DNA from 3 places in the Erwinia billingiae Eb661 genome. Region 2 is predicted to be linked to each of the others. Evidence: predicted binding sites of a transcription regulator. Region 2 holds the regulator's gene; each other region holds the start of a gene.

Evidence for each region. Region 2 encodes Fur, which represses iron uptake genes when iron is present. Its sites were predicted from a motif close to ATAATAATGAGAACNACTATCAA; they were not measured.
Region 1: a site for Fur is predicted at 2,713-2,735, ahead of fhuE (ferric-rhodotorulic acid/ferric-coprogen receptor FhuE). Genes of this name have one in related genera too.
Region 3: a site for Fur is predicted at 1,830-1,852, ahead of EBC_RS17955 (Nramp family divalent metal transporter). Genes of this name have one in related genera too.

What each region holds. Positions count from the first base shown of each region.
Region 1 is NC_014306.1:1,306,052-1,310,961, forward strand. It holds gene EBC_RS07375 (hypothetical protein) at 108-335, opposite strand; gene fhuE (ferric-rhodotorulic acid/ferric-coprogen receptor FhuE) at 437-2,638, opposite strand; gene EBC_RS07385 (DUF1109 domain-containing protein) at 2,798-3,424, opposite strand; gene EBC_RS07390 (sigma-70 family RNA polymerase sigma factor) at 3,411-3,977, opposite strand; gene EBC_RS07395 (protein-disulfide reductase DsbD family protein) at 4,008-4,910, opposite strand, start outside.
Region 2 is NC_014306.1:1,448,458-1,453,367, reverse strand. It holds gene ybfF (esterase) at 75-839, shown strand; gene ybfE (LexA regulated protein) at 987-1,268, shown strand; gene fldA (flavodoxin FldA) at 1,419-1,949, shown strand; gene fur (ferric iron uptake transcriptional regulator) at 2,311-2,754, shown strand; gene EBC_RS08090 (beta-N-acetylhexosaminidase) at 2,815-4,910, opposite strand, start outside.
Region 3 is NC_014306.1:3,610,303-3,615,212, forward strand. It holds gene EBC_RS17950 (DUF2502 domain-containing protein) at 132-491, shown strand; gene EBC_RS17955 (Nramp family divalent metal transporter) at 556-1,794, opposite strand; gene EBC_RS17960 (NupC/NupG family nucleoside CNT transporter) at 2,159-3,349, shown strand; gene EBC_RS17965 (LLM class flavin-dependent oxidoreductase) at 3,408-4,724, opposite strand; gene EBC_RS17970 (ABC transporter substrate-binding protein) at 4,726-4,910, opposite strand, start outside.

The DNA.
Region 1 (4,910 bases), 140 kb from region 2:
TCCATTGAAAAAGTAGGTGTTTTCTTAACGGGTTAATGAAGCGGAGACCTGAAATTTTGGCGAAAAAAAACCACCCGCTGGATGGCTTATCGTTGCTGGTACCGGGATTAAACCGGTCTTGGTGAGAACTGACCAATCACCTCTTCGGCAACGTCATGCTCAATAGGCTGATTATGCGCGATCAGGTAGCGCTTTTCCCCCTGGCTGAACAACGTTAAGTCATAAGGCTCATCGTCGAAGGTCAGGGTTGCCGGGAAGCCTGGGCCGCCCTCATATTGCTGGAAGCTGACTAAGTCACCCCCGGTACCGGTCAAAATTAAGATGTCATACGTCATGGCTTGGATCCCTGCAATGCGGTGTAAAGTCGGCATCAGTATACCGCGGCAGGCATAAAAGGGGAGAGCCTGCCCCATTGCTGAGGCAGGCAGAAAGCAGATTAGAAGCTGTAGTTGGCGGTAACCGAGACGTTACGTGGCTCGCCGTAAACGGTGTTTCTGCCGACGTCGATGTTATAGCTCTTGTCGAACAGGTTGTTGAGGTTCGCCTGCACCGACAGTTGCCTGGTCACGCGGTAGCGGCTGAACAGATCCACCAGCGCATAGCTGCCTTGCTCGGCGTAAATCGTGCTGGCACCGTCTGGACCGTCAACATGATCCCAGGTGTGAGTCTGCCAGTTGATGCCGCCACCTACCGTCAGATCCTGCAGCATCGGCAGGCGATAGCTGGTAAACAGTTTCAGCGAGGTGCGCGGTTGGGTCGGATTCAATGCCTGATCCTCGCCATCTTTCGCCACATAACGGGTAGCACCGAAGGTCATTTGCAGATTGTCGGTCACCGCACCGTTGATTTCGAACTCGACGCCTTTACTGACCGTGCCATCCTGCTCGTAGTAAGCGTAATCGCTGGTGCCCGGAATAATCGCGTAATCCGTTGTGCCAAGGTGATCCTGCTCGATACGGAAGACCGCCAGCGACGCCGTTACGCGGCTGTTCATCCAGTCGCCTTTAATCCCGGTCTCGTAGCTTTTCCCGGTCACCGGCGCAAGGTAAGCGCCACTGGCGTTGCGGTAGGTCTGCGGCTTAAAGATCGAGGTATAGCTGGCGTAAGCAGACCAGGTATCGTTGATGTCATACACCAGGCCGGCATACGGCGTGATGTTGTTCTTCTCGGTATTCTCGGTCAGCGTGTCTGCGCTGTATTTGGTGTAGCGCGCGCCGAGGATCAGGTGCAGCGGATCGGCCAGCGAAATGCGTGTTGCCATATAGGCTGACTTCTGATGAATGGTGTTGTCTTCCGACAGGGCCTGATCGTCCCAGTCCGGTTCCGGATAATTGCCCCAGTTATTGAAGTCGCCGACATCGGCTGACGTCAGGTTGGTGAAGGCGCTGAAATAACGATCGTTCTGGCGGATATAACTCACGCCGGCCATCAGCTCATGTTGACGACCCAGCAGCTCGTAAGGTCCGCTGACATAGGCATCAAGCGCATTTTCTTTCCGTTTGGCGCTGTTATAACCGGTGCCGCCTAACAGGTCGTAACCCGCATAAGGACCAACGCCGATACCGGTATTTTTATCAAAGTAGCCGTCGATATACAGCGCTTTACTGTCCATCGTCGCTTCGGTGTGGCTGCCGCTCAGGTTAAATTCCCAACCGTTATTGAAGCTCTGCTTCAGGCTGGCGAAGACCTTTTTCGAGTCGCTGTCGTTATACGCCCAGTCTGGCGCGGTATTGGTGCTGCGATCGTAATGGGTTCTGCTGCCATCCAGATAGTAAGTTGGCAAACCGCCCCAGGTGTTGCCCGAGATATGGTTTTCCTGGTAGTCATACCCGACGGAAAGGGTGGTGGAGTCGGTCAGATCCGCATCCACTATGCCGTAGAGGAATTTCTTCTGGCTGTGATAGCGATCCAGCCAGCTGTCACCGTCCTGGTAGCCGGCCACAATGCGGCCGCGGACGTTACCTGACTCGGTCAGCGGCGCAGATAAATCGGCGACATAGCGTTGATTGTCCCAGGTGCCGTAGCTGGCCGAGACGTTGCCGACAAATTCTTTGCTGTCCGCATGCTTGTGCACCATGTTGACCGAGGCCGCCGGGCTGCCGGCACCGGTCATCAGACCGGTTGCGCCGCGAACCACTTCGACCCGATCATAAATCGCGGTATCAGAGAGGGTATCACCGATATTCCAGCGCGGATCGACCAGCACCGGAACGCCATCAACCTGATAGTTATCGATCATAAATCCGCGCGAATAGAAATTGCTGCGGTTCGCGCCGGAGTTAAATTCAGAGATGCCGGTGGTGTTTTTCAGCACATCGTTCAGCGTTTCCAGCTTTTGATCTTCCATACGCTGTTTGGTGATCACGCTTATCGACTGCGGCGTATCACGGGCGGTCAGGGCCAGTTTCGTGGCCGCGCGGGTGACGGGGACGTTGTAGTCGGTGTCTGCGGTGTTGCTGCTGTCATCCGTGGCGGCATTGACCACCAGGTTTTGTTCTTTCTGCGCCGTTTCTGCGGCGGAAACCGGCAACGCAGAGGCAATCAGCACGGCAAGCAGTGATAAAGACGGCGTGGAAACGGGGGTGAATCTGGATCCGCTGGCGCGAGTTCCCTGGGAAGAGCAAGGAGCAAAGGACATTATTTACCCTCAAAATGATTTTATTATTTTTACTTCGCACAATGCAGAGCAAGAAAATTCCTGAACGCACCAAAAAACGAATGAGAAGTATAATCATTTTGATTGGCAATGCAAAAGAATGTGTTGAACCATTTCGAAGTGTTGCGGTCGCGGATTTTCTTACAGAACGACCAGCCTGCGACCGACAACAATCGTGGTCAGTACAATGGTCGCGAAGGCCAGCAGATGCAGGATCAAATCCGGCATAACCAGATGAACTGGATGGCACAGTGTCAGCATCACTAACGCCATGCACGCCGTACCGGCGCCGGCCGCAGCCAGACTTTTTACCGGATAAATTGCCCGCGTCTGACGCAGATAGCCAATCATAATTGCCGCCATCGGCACGCTGACTACCAGCATAAACAGGTAGCAATTGGTGCCTTCACCCTGACCATGAATCGGGGAAACGCTGCGCATATTGAACAGAATACTGCCGAGCCACAACACCGCCAGCGGCACAAACCATTTCCAGCTCAACGGTCGGCGACCGGCAATGCTGGTCAGAAAGGCATTACGGATCGCCAGGGTTCCGGCGATAAACGCCAGCACCAGCTGAAAAATCGCCCAGCCCATCCCAGGCTGAGACCAGTCGGTCAGGCTGCGGTGCACCAGCAAACTGGCCGCTGCGCCGCAGGGCAGGGCCATCACTATCGCGGCGACCACGCGCCACCCGGTGGGTGCCGTCCTTTTTACCGGCGCCGCGCTGCGGCTGAGTTTTTCAATTAAGGCATTATGATCGGTCATGCTTTGCTCCAAAACGGCGAAGATTGGTCAATGCGCGATGCAAAAGTGACTTTACGGCCGGAACCGTCAAATTATTCTGCGTGGCGGCTTCCGCCAGGGTCATCTCCCGCAGATGTACATGCTCAACGATTTGCCGCTGTCGGGATGAGAGTTGATTCAGATACAGGCTCAGCTCTTCCCGCGCTTCCGGCCGCTCAGGCTCGACAAAAGATGTCGACGGGTAGGTGGCGGCGGTGTCTTCTTCCTCCACTTCCCAGTGACGCTGGCGGCCGCGTCGGCGAAGCGCATCCACCGATCGCGCCTGGGTAATGGCCATCAGCCACGGCAAAAACGGGCAGGCGGGATCGTAGGTATGGCGGACGCGGTGAATGGCCAGCAGAACATCCTGAATAACGTCTTCAACCAGCACCGCATCGTCAATGTGCTTATGCACCAGGGTGCGGATCACCGGCACCAGCTCGGTCAGCAGGCGAGTGTAGGCCTGCTGTTTTCCAGCCTGAGCTTCCGCCATCAAATCTGGCCATTCATCACGTTGCGTACCGGATTTAGCCATCCACCGCCTTTCTTTCACGTCCTGCTTTGATCACGCTTTTTTGCCGCTCGCCTGATTAAGGGCATTCACCACGATCGACGGGGTCAATACCTGCGGCAACACCTTCGGTGCACTGCCATCAGCCGGATACACCACGTACAGCGGCAGACCGCCCTGGCCGAATTCGTTCATCGCATCATCAATGTCGGGGTTAAATTTCGTCGAGTCGGCAACCATATATACCGTGCCGGTGCGCAGCAACGCCTCTTTCACCGCCGTGGTGGAGAGCGTGGTGCGCTGGTTTACCTGACAAGTAATACACCAGGATGCGGTGAAGTCCACCATGATCGCTTTACCGTGCCCGCGCGTCTCGGCAACGGTTTGTGGCGACCATTTCACCTGGGTAACGGCTGCGGCGGTTTGTCCGTCAGGCAGCGGGGCGCCAGGCTGGATAATGCCGGTCACCGGCGCTATCACAGCCACCAGCAATGCGGCGGTAACGGCATACAGCAGCTTGTGCGATTTTTCACGAAAACGTCGTTTCTGCGCGATGCCGTAAAGCCAGCCGGCAAAACCGAGCAGCACCGAGCAGGCGAGGATCGTCGCCAGTGCGCCGGTACCGGCCTGTTGCGCCAGCACCCACACCAGCCAGGCGTAAGCACCGAACATCGGGAAGGCGAGGCCGTGTTTAAGCACATCCATCCACGCGCCAGGGCGAGGCAGGCGTTTTGCCAGCTGCGGGAACAGTGACACCAGCGTAAAGGGTGCGGCGAACCCCAACGCCAGCGAGAAAAATATCGCCAACGAGACGGCCGGCGGCTGCACCAGCGCATAGCCAATCGCACTGGCCATAAACGGCGCGGAGCATGGCGTGGCGACCACGATCGACAGCGCACCGGTCAGCGCCGAACGCACTAACGCACTGCGACCGACTTCGATTTCGCCCGCGCGCTG
Region 2 (4,910 bases):
TTTCTGGCCGTCACGGCAGGAAAAAGTGAATCTATGATACCCTAACCCCTCGTTTCAACAGTAAGAACTTTGTTATGAAATTGAATACCCGCTTGCTATCTGAACAATCCGCCCGCCCTGAGGTTCCCGTGGTGTTAATCCACGGCCTTTTTGGCAGCCTTGATAATTTGTCCGTGTTGGCGCGAGGGTTAAAGGACGATCGCCAGCTGGTGCAGATCGACCTGAGAAACCACGGTTTATCGCCTCGCGATGACCAGATGGATTATCAGGCGATGGCCCGCGATGTACTGGAAACGCTGGATGCCGAAGGGATTGACCGGGTCGCGGTCATCGGACATTCGATGGGCGGAAAAGTGGCGATGGCGTTAACCGCGCTGGCGCCAGAACGAATCGAGCAGCTGGTGGTTATCGATATGGCACCGGTCGCTTATCCGACCCGCCATCACGATACGATTTTTGCGGCGCTGAAGGCGGTCACCGCAGCGGGCATTACGCAACGAAGCGATGCCGCAGCGCTGATGCGTGAAACGATAGAAGAAGAAGGCGTGATTCAGTTTCTGCTGAAATCCTTCCAGCAAGGGGAATGGCGGTTTAACGTGCCGGTGCTGTGGCAGTGCTACGATCGGATTATTGGCTGGCAGCCGGTTCCGGCCTGGGAACATCCCGCGCTGTTTATTCGCGGCGAACGTTCGCCCTACCTGGCCGATGAATATCGTGACGCCCTGCTGGCGCAGTTCCCCAAAGCCCGTGCGCATGTGGTCAACGGTGCCGGTCACTGGGTCCATGCCGAGAAACCTGATGCTGTTTTGCGCGCAATACGCCGTTTTTTTGCGCTGTAAAAACAATTATATCCTGAGATGGCTAAATCATTGTCGTCATGACTTTCGCTGGGGTATGATGGCGCGCTAAAAATTTGTCGCTGCACGAATTTCAGCCGACATCAGGCCTGAACCATCAGAACTCCAGCCTTTCAGTATCACGATTCTATGGCAAAAGAAAACACGGACCGCACCACGATCGATCTGTTCGCAGATGACCGTCGCCCGGGACGACCAAAAACCAATCCGCTGACGCGTGATGAGCAGCTGCGTATCAACAAACGCAACCAGCTTAAGCGCGATAAAGTGCGCGGGCTGAAGCGCGTTGAACTGAAAATGAACAGTGACGCGGTTGATGCTCTGAACCAGCTTGCCGAGCAGCGTAATATGAGCCGCAGCGAGCTGATTGAAGAAATGGTCATGGCGCAGTTGGCCGATCAGGACCGCTGAACAGGCGCTTTCAGCACCCCCCGGTGAAGCACAAAGCGACAAAAGCAGGCGGATTACTCATTTATCCCCCTGTAGCTGTCTGCTATCATTGCCGGTATCTGTAATAAGCAGCCTTTACCCTATCAACACGTTTCAAGAGGTTAGTAAGTCATGGCAATCGTAGGCATTTTCTTTGGCAGCGATACGGGCAATACAGAAAACATTGCAAAAGTGATCCAGAAGCAGCTCGGTAAAGAGGTGGCTGAAGTTCATGATATCGCTAAAAGCAGCAAAGAAGACCTTGAAGCCTTTGATATTCTGCTGCTCGGTATCCCAACCTGGTACTACGGCGAAGCGCAGTGCGACTGGGATGATTTCTTCCCGACGTTGGAAGAAATTGATTTCAACGGCAAGCTCGTTGCGCTGTTCGGTTGTGGCGATCAGGAAGATTACGCTGAGTACTTCTGTGACGCGATGGGCACCATCCGCGACATTATCGAGCCTAAAGGCGCGGTGATCGTCGGTCACTGGCCAACTGAAGGCTACCATTTTGAAGCCTCGAAAGGGCTGGCGGATGATAAGCACTTCCTCGGTCTGGCTATTGACGAAGATCGTCAGCCAGAACTCACCAGTGAGCGCACCGAGCAGTGGGTCAAACAGATTTATGACGAGCTCCAGCTGAAAGAAATCCTGGAAGCGTAATCAGACCGGCCTGATTGGGAGGTATCTCACATCAGGCCAGTGGTTTTTCCTATAGAAGTAATAGACACATTTTTGTAACTTTCATCTGCAAATCTGTAAAATATCGCCATCGGTCACCCGCTTTCTCAGCGCCTTTCGCTCTAATAGCGACTATGATGAGGCAGAGCGAAATGTCAGCCCAACCGCTTGCTCTCACGGACGTAACGACTCTTCTCCTTACCTCCCTTGATTGAGATGCATCGCCAGTGGTGTTCATTTCGAAATATCAGTTCTATAATGAGACGTTTGGCTTTTCGCGACGACCGATGTTCAGGGCTTTTCAGCCACAAAGTGACTAGCAAAGTAACAGGACAATATCCGCATGACTGACAATAACACCGCATTAAAGAAGGCCGGCCTGAAAGTCACGCTTCCACGACTTAAAATTCTGGAAGTACTTCAGGAACCTGAGGGCCATCACGTCAGTGCGGAAGACTTGTACAAGCGTCTGATTGACATGGGCGAAGAGATTGGTCTGGCGACGGTTTACCGCGTTCTTAACCAATTTGATGATGCCGGGATCGTTACCCGTCATAATTTCGAAGGTGGTAAATCCGTTTTCGAACTGACTCAGCAGCATCACCACGATCATCTGATTTGCCTGGATTGTGGCAAGGTGATCGAGTTCCGTGATGAAAACATCGAAGCTCGCCAGCGTGATATCGCCACGCGCCACGGCATCAAACTCAGTAACCACAGCCTGTACCTTTACGGTCACTGCTCAACCGGTGACTGCCGTGAAGATGAGACGCTGCACGACAAGTAATCTACACTAACAGCAAAAAACCGGTGATCCTTCACCGGTTTTTTTTTGCCTGTCGCCCCGTTACAGCGCTTCCGTCCGGCTGACGCGCAGACCATCAGGACTGCGCGTACGCAGCAATACCTTACCGGCCACCGCCGGCGGTTGATCCGCCTGCCACTGCTGCCAGGTTGTCCCCTCGTCCAGGCTGTACTCAACGGTTAAGCCCGGTAGCTCGGTATTGACCACCAGCTTACCGTCCTGCACCACCCCACCGGGCACCGGCAAGCGATAGGCAATGCCGGCTTTATCCAGTTTTGCCAATTCACGTTGCCCCAGAAGGTTGGCAAACCGCTGCCAGTCCTTCAGCTGAGCCTGCTGGTCTACCAGGCGGGTTTTGCCGCCGGTATACTCTTTGCCGGCTTTATAATCCTGCTCCCAGGCTGCGCGGTGCCAGGCACGTTCCGCCACGGACAAAATGCGCGGGAAAAGCTTGTACTCCACCTGCGCGTCGGTACGGGTGGTTTCACTCCACAGTTGAGCGGAGATGCCGTGAGCGCCAGGCCAGGGCTTGTCAGATTTAGCCGTGAAAGGTTTGCCGTCGCGATCGACGGAAGTCTCGGCGTTTTGTGGCAAGTTATCCGGCGCGAAGTGGAAAATTTTCCGTTCATCGGTAAAGCGCGTTCCCCAGTAGTATCCCCGCTCCAGCGGATTCACCTCGGCAGGAAAATCGAGATACAGGTAATCCGGATTGGAGACGATCACTTCATAACCTTTGCCTGCCCAGTCATTGGCAGAATCAAAACCGCCCCAAAACAGCGTATCCCAGAAGTTGACCGCAACCCTGTCCGTTGCGAAGGCTTTGGCATTTTTAGCGTCTTTAATACCATCCTGCCAGGCCTGCATTTTGCCGATACCGTGTGCCTTAACCTGCTTGCTGACGTTAAGGGCAAAGTCGCTCGGCAGATGATCCAGGTCTTCAATCTTTCCTTCTTCAATCATCGTCTGGCAGACCTGGGATTTTGCCCACGGCTTATCTTGCTGGCTTAAGTCCAGTAAACCGGTGCCTTCAACGGGTGTGTTCTTATCCGAATAGCCGGATCCTAAGCGAATGTTTTTGGCTTCATCTCCGCCGAAATGCCAGGTCTTCAGCGGCTGTCCGGCAGCTTTATGCATCGCCTGGATTTCACCTATCACCTTGTCGGTAAAGCGTAACGAGGAGCTCAGGCACGGATTGAGATAGCTGGTGCGATCGTAAAGCTGCACGGAGGTGGTGTTGGAATTGTCGCTGGGATCGAGCAGGCGGAATTCATTGGCTTCTTTTTCCTTACCGGCATTGAACAAGCGATCGTAACGCGCTTCCATCGAGATTACCGCTGCCCGGGCGTGGGCCGGCATATCGATTTCCGGGATGACCTGAATACCGCGCGCATCAGCATACTTCACAATATCGATATACTGCTGACGGCTGAAATGACCGCTGCCACTGTTATCACTGTTTGGTCCCGATCCTAACTGTGGCAGCAAACAGCGCTTCTCTTCAGGATCGTGACAACGCTTGCTGCCAATCTCCGTTAACTCCGGCAGGCCTGGAATTTCAATACGCCAGCCTTCATCGTCGGTCAGATGGAAATGGAAAACGTTGAGTTTCCACGCCGCCATCTGGTCCAGCAAGCGCAGTACCACCTCTTTGCTGTGGAAGTTGCGCGCCACATCAAGGAACACCGCACGGTATTGGAAACGCGGCGCATCGCTGGCCTTTAACGTCGCCACGTTCAGGCTGCCATCGGCCGGGATCAGCGACAGGATCGACTGTAAACCATAGAACACGCCGCTCTGGTCATAACCCACCACTTCAGCCTTGTCCTTGCCAATATTCAGCGTGTATCCCCCCGGAACGGCCAGCTTTTTATCGAACGCTTTTTTGCTCACCCGAGTGGTAATCGGGTATCCATTGGGCTGCGCTTTGATTCCCATCAGCGCAAAACGCTGCTGTATGGCTTCGGCTTTCTCTGCCGACAGGCTTGCCAGTTCCAGCGTCACCCCAGCAGAGAGATCCGCGTCATCAGAGAACACCGAAACCTTCAACGGGGTGGGAAGGATTTGCCCACGTAAAGTGGACGCGGCCATCGGGGCGACATCGCTGTTTTTAGTAAAGCGGCCCTGGGCATCCATCAACA
Region 3 (4,910 bases), 2.2 Mb from region 2:
GGGATCGCTCCAGATAAATCTCAAATCTCCCCGGCAGGCAGTTTTTCGGAATCCCCCAGGCGAAACGGCAACAAACTCTTTATAATCTTGGCTGCACAGCGGAGCAGGTGAGCCGTTGATAAGGAGATCCAATGAAACGTTTATTACTTGTTGCCACCTTAGTGGCAAGTTTATCCCCGTTGGCAATGCACACAGCGCAGGCTGACAACGCAAATATCACCTTAGCTCCTGGCGTCTCGTTACATATTGGTGACCGCGATCCGCGCGGTAATTACTGGGACGGCGGCCGCTGGCGCGATGGGCACTACTGGCGCAGCAACTACCGTTATGATGAAGGCCGCTGGTGGCGACACGAGCAGTGGCGCAGGCATGAAGAGATGCGCCGTCGTCACGAATGGGAGCGGGAACGCAGATGGCACGATCGCGAACGTCATCGCGAATACCGTCATCATGAAAGAGAGCGTCATCACGACCACGATCATCGCCATTAAGCGATCAAAAAAGCCGACCTGTTAAGGTCGGCTTTTTTATCGGCTGCGCAGTAATGAAGTCGGCTTACAACCCCATGGCCATCGCCACCAGCAGATACAGATTCAACGCCACCACCACCAGCACAATCACCTTGCCTGCCAGCTGCATCGGGCGTGAGTTCACCATATCGCCCATCAGCTCGCGGTTGCCGGTAAAGGTCAGCAGCGGGATTAACGCCAGCGCGATACCGAAGCTCAGCAGTACCTGACTCATCACCAGGATACGTGTCGGCTCCCATCCGGCAAGGATCACGATAAAGGAAGGCAGCATGGTCACCACGCGGCGCACCAGAATCGGAATGTGAATATGGACGAAGCCCTGCATCACCACCTGCCCGGCCATGGTGCCCACCACGGTGGAAGAGAGTCCGGCAGCCAGCAGGCTCAGACCAAACACCAGCGCCGCTGCGCGACCCAGCAGCGGGTCCAGCGTCAGGTAAGCCTGATCCAGATCGGCAATGCCGGTATGACCGCTAAAGTGGAACGCCGCCGCCGCCGTGGCCATCATCGCCAGATTGACGAAGCCGGCAATGGTCATCGCAATCGCCACGTCCAGCTTGGTTGACGAGTAGCGCTGTTCACGCGAGCCGCCGTCGGGATTTTGCGTTAACGAGGAGTGCAGATAGATCACGTGCGGCATAATTGTCGCGCCCAGCACGCCCGCCGCCAGTAACACCGCATCGGCGGTTGGCAGCGAAGGCACGGCCAATCCCTGCATCAAATCGGTAATCTTCGGCTGTGAGAAGAACAGTTCGATGACGTAAGCCGCCGCGACAAACAGCAGCAGGCCACCAATCACCAGTTCCAGCGGCTTTTTACCGTGGTTTTGCAGCATCAGGATCAGGAAGGTGACCACGCCGGTGAGCACCGCGCCCTGCAGCAGACTGACGCCGAAAATCAGCTTGAAGCCAATCGCCGCCCCGATAAATTCCGCCAGGTCGGTCGCCATGGCAATAATTTCAGCCTGCACCCAGTAAAACCAGACGGCAGGACGCGGGAAACGATCGCGGATATGTTCAGCGAGGTTTTTCCCGGTGGCGATGCCGAGTTTGGCAGACATCAGCTGGATCACCATCGCCATAATATTGGCCCACACCACCACCCACAGCAGCGTATAGCCATAAGAGGCGCCGGCCTGAATATTGGTGGCAAAATTGCCGGGATCGATATAACCGATAGCCGCGATAAACGCAGGGCCCATCAACGCAAATTTGATTTTGCGCGATCCGCGAACCGTTTGTTCTACTGTGCGGCCTTCAAACATAGTTAGTCCCCTAAACACCTGAAGAGATCATTGTCTTTTAAATGATAATGATTATCAAGCGCATTTGAATGGGTTTTGCATATCGCTCTGATAGCCAGTACTAAGAAATATAGCAAAGGCTATACCTTGATTTCAAACTACTCCATAGCTAAAAAATGAGCAATCACTTTTCGTGCGCCGGTAAAAGCTTAACCTTCCGATGCGTGGGGTGTTTTTTTAAACAGTATCAGGATGTGATCAATCAGGGGATTCTGTCGGGAAGGGTGATAGGTAATTGTTATATTGTGTTCTAGATCTCGTTTTTCAGTTTCTTGTTACATAGAATGTGCAGCGAAATATAACATCCTTCAAAAATGGAGCACACATGTCAGGCATTTTTCATTTTGCTTTGGCGCTGGTGATGGTAGCCGTGCTGGCCTTACTGGTTAGCACCGATCGGAAAAACATCCGCGTACGTTTTATTATACAGCTTCTGGTTATCGAAGTGCTGCTTGCGTGGTTCTTCCTTAACTCTGAAGTGGGTCTTGGCTTCGTTAAAGGGTTTGCGGGTCTGTTCGACAAATTGCTGAGCTATGCAGCACAAGGGACTAATTTCGTTTTCGGCAACATGAGTGATAAAGGCCTGGCATTCTTCTGGCTCAATGTTCTCTGCCCTATCGTGTTTATCTCTGCACTGATCGGGATTTTGCAGCACTTCCGTATCCTGCCGATTGTTATTCGCGCCATCGGTACCGTGCTGTCAAAAATCAACGGCATGGGCAAGCTGGAATCTTTTAACGCCGTGAGCTCGCTGATTTTAGGTCAGTCAGAGAACTTCATTGCCTATAAAGATATCCTCGGAAAAATGTCTCAGCGCCGCATGTACACCATGGCGGCAACGGCGATGTCTACCGTATCAATGTCAATTGTGGGCGCGTACATGACCATGATTGATCCGAAATACGTGGTGGCCGCGCTGGTATTGAACATGTTCAGCACCTTTATCGTGCTGTCGATCATCAACCCGTACAGCGTCGACAGCGAAGAAGAACTGACGCTGGGCGATCTGCACAAAGGGCAGAGCTTCTTTGAGATGCTGGGTGAATACATCCTGGCCGGTTTCAAAGTTGCGGTGATCGTCGCGGCGATGCTGATTGGCTTTATTGCGCTGATTTCAGCGATTAACGCCCTGTTCGATTTCGTCTTCGGCATCAGCTTCCAGGGTGTGCTGGGTTACGTCTTCTACCCGTTTGCCTGGGTGATGGGCGTGCCGGCAGGTGAAGCGCTGAAAGTGGGTAGCATCATGGCAACCAAACTGGTGTCTAACGAGTTTGTGGCGATGATGGATCTGCAAAAAGTGGCGGCTGAACTGTCACCACGCGGCGTCGGCATCCTCTCCGTGTTCCTGGTCTCTTTTGCGAACTTCTCGTCTATCGGGATTGTGGCAGGCGCGATCAAAGGCCTGCACGAAGAGCAAGGTAACGTGGTTTCCCGCTTCGGCCTGAAACTGCTGTACGGCTCAACGCTGGTGAGCGTGCTCTCTGCTTCCATTGCAGGATTAGTGCTGGCCTGGTAACACGCCAGAACGAAAAAAGGCGAACCTGTGATGGGTTCGCCTTTTTTTTACTCGTCGTTCAACGAGGCGTGACCAGCGGTAAATCCAGATGGTCGCGCAACGTGGTTCCCTGATAGCCCTGCCTGAAGGCACCGCGCTTTTGCAGTTCCGGGATGACCCGTTCAGCAAAATTATTCAACGAGGCCGGCATATCAGCGGGCATCAGCACGAAACCGTCGCAGGCTTTGGCCTCTACCCAGGCAATCATCTCGCTGGCAATCTGTTCTGGCGTGCCGGCAATCACCTTAAATGAGGCGCTGGCCGCATAGGCTTTCGCCACTTCGGCCAGCGTTTTCCCCTCTTTCCTCGCCTGAGAAATCACGTACTCAAAGCGCCCTTTGCTGCCACTGATTTTGTCGAAGATATCCGGGAATATGTCGTTTTCATCGTGCTGCGACAAATCGTAATTCATGCTGGCAGACATAAAGCTCAACCCGGCTAACGGATTGACCAGTTCATCCAGCTGACGGCGCTTCTCTTCCGCCTCCTGCTGCGTTGCGCCCACAATCGGCATCAGGCCGGGCAGCACTTTACAGGCTTGCGGTGGACGACCCAAGGCGGCCATCTCCTGCTTAAACTGCTGATAAAATTGCTGCGCGCGCGCCATGTCGGGTTGAACGGTGAAAATCACCTCTGCCACCCGGGCGGCGACCTTCTTAAAATCCTCCGAGACGCCCGCCAGGATCTGCACCGGCCTGCCTTGCGGCGAGGCGGCGACGGTCAGCGGCCCTTTGATATGGAAATGCTCGCCGTGAAAATCGGTATAGCTGACCTTTTCCGGATCCATATAAACGCCGCTCTCCTGGTCGGCCACCAGCGCACCAGGCTGCCAGCTGGCAAGCAGCTGATGCACCGCATCGATAAACTCTCCCGCACGCTGATAACGCGCCTGATGGCCTAAATGCTGCTGGCGGCTGAAATTGCGTGCTTCGCCATCATTGGTCGAGGTCACCGCGTTCCAGCCCATTCTGCCGGCGCTAAAATGATCGATTGTGGCGATGGTGCGGGCAGTATGGAAAGGCTCACCGTAGGTGGTCGATACGGTTGCGCCTAAGCCAATGCGATCGGTAAACAGGCTCAATGCGGTCAGCAGCGCCATCGGTTCCGGACGGGCATAACCCGGACGCGACTGAACGGTGCTGGCGATGTCGTTACCGTAAATATCATCGATCGACAGTTTGTCGGCGATAAATGCGAAATCAAATCCGGCCTGCTCGGCTTTTTTCACCAGCGTCAGCCAGGTCTGCAGCTGCATCGGATCGTTATTTTGCGCCTCAGGATGCCGCCAGCCTCCGGCGTGCAACCCGGTGTCGCTGAGATAAAGCGCCAGATGCATGCTATTTCCCCTGCGAAAGGCTGAGGTCAATAAAGGAAGCCGCCTTCAGCGGTGCCGGGATCAGGCCATTTTTCACGTAGAAATCGGCGGTATTTTGCTGCACCGCAACCACGTCCTGACTGTTCGTGTCAACGGAGTTCACTTCGCGCTTCACCTTTGCCAGCGCCACGTCCTGCGGGATCCTTA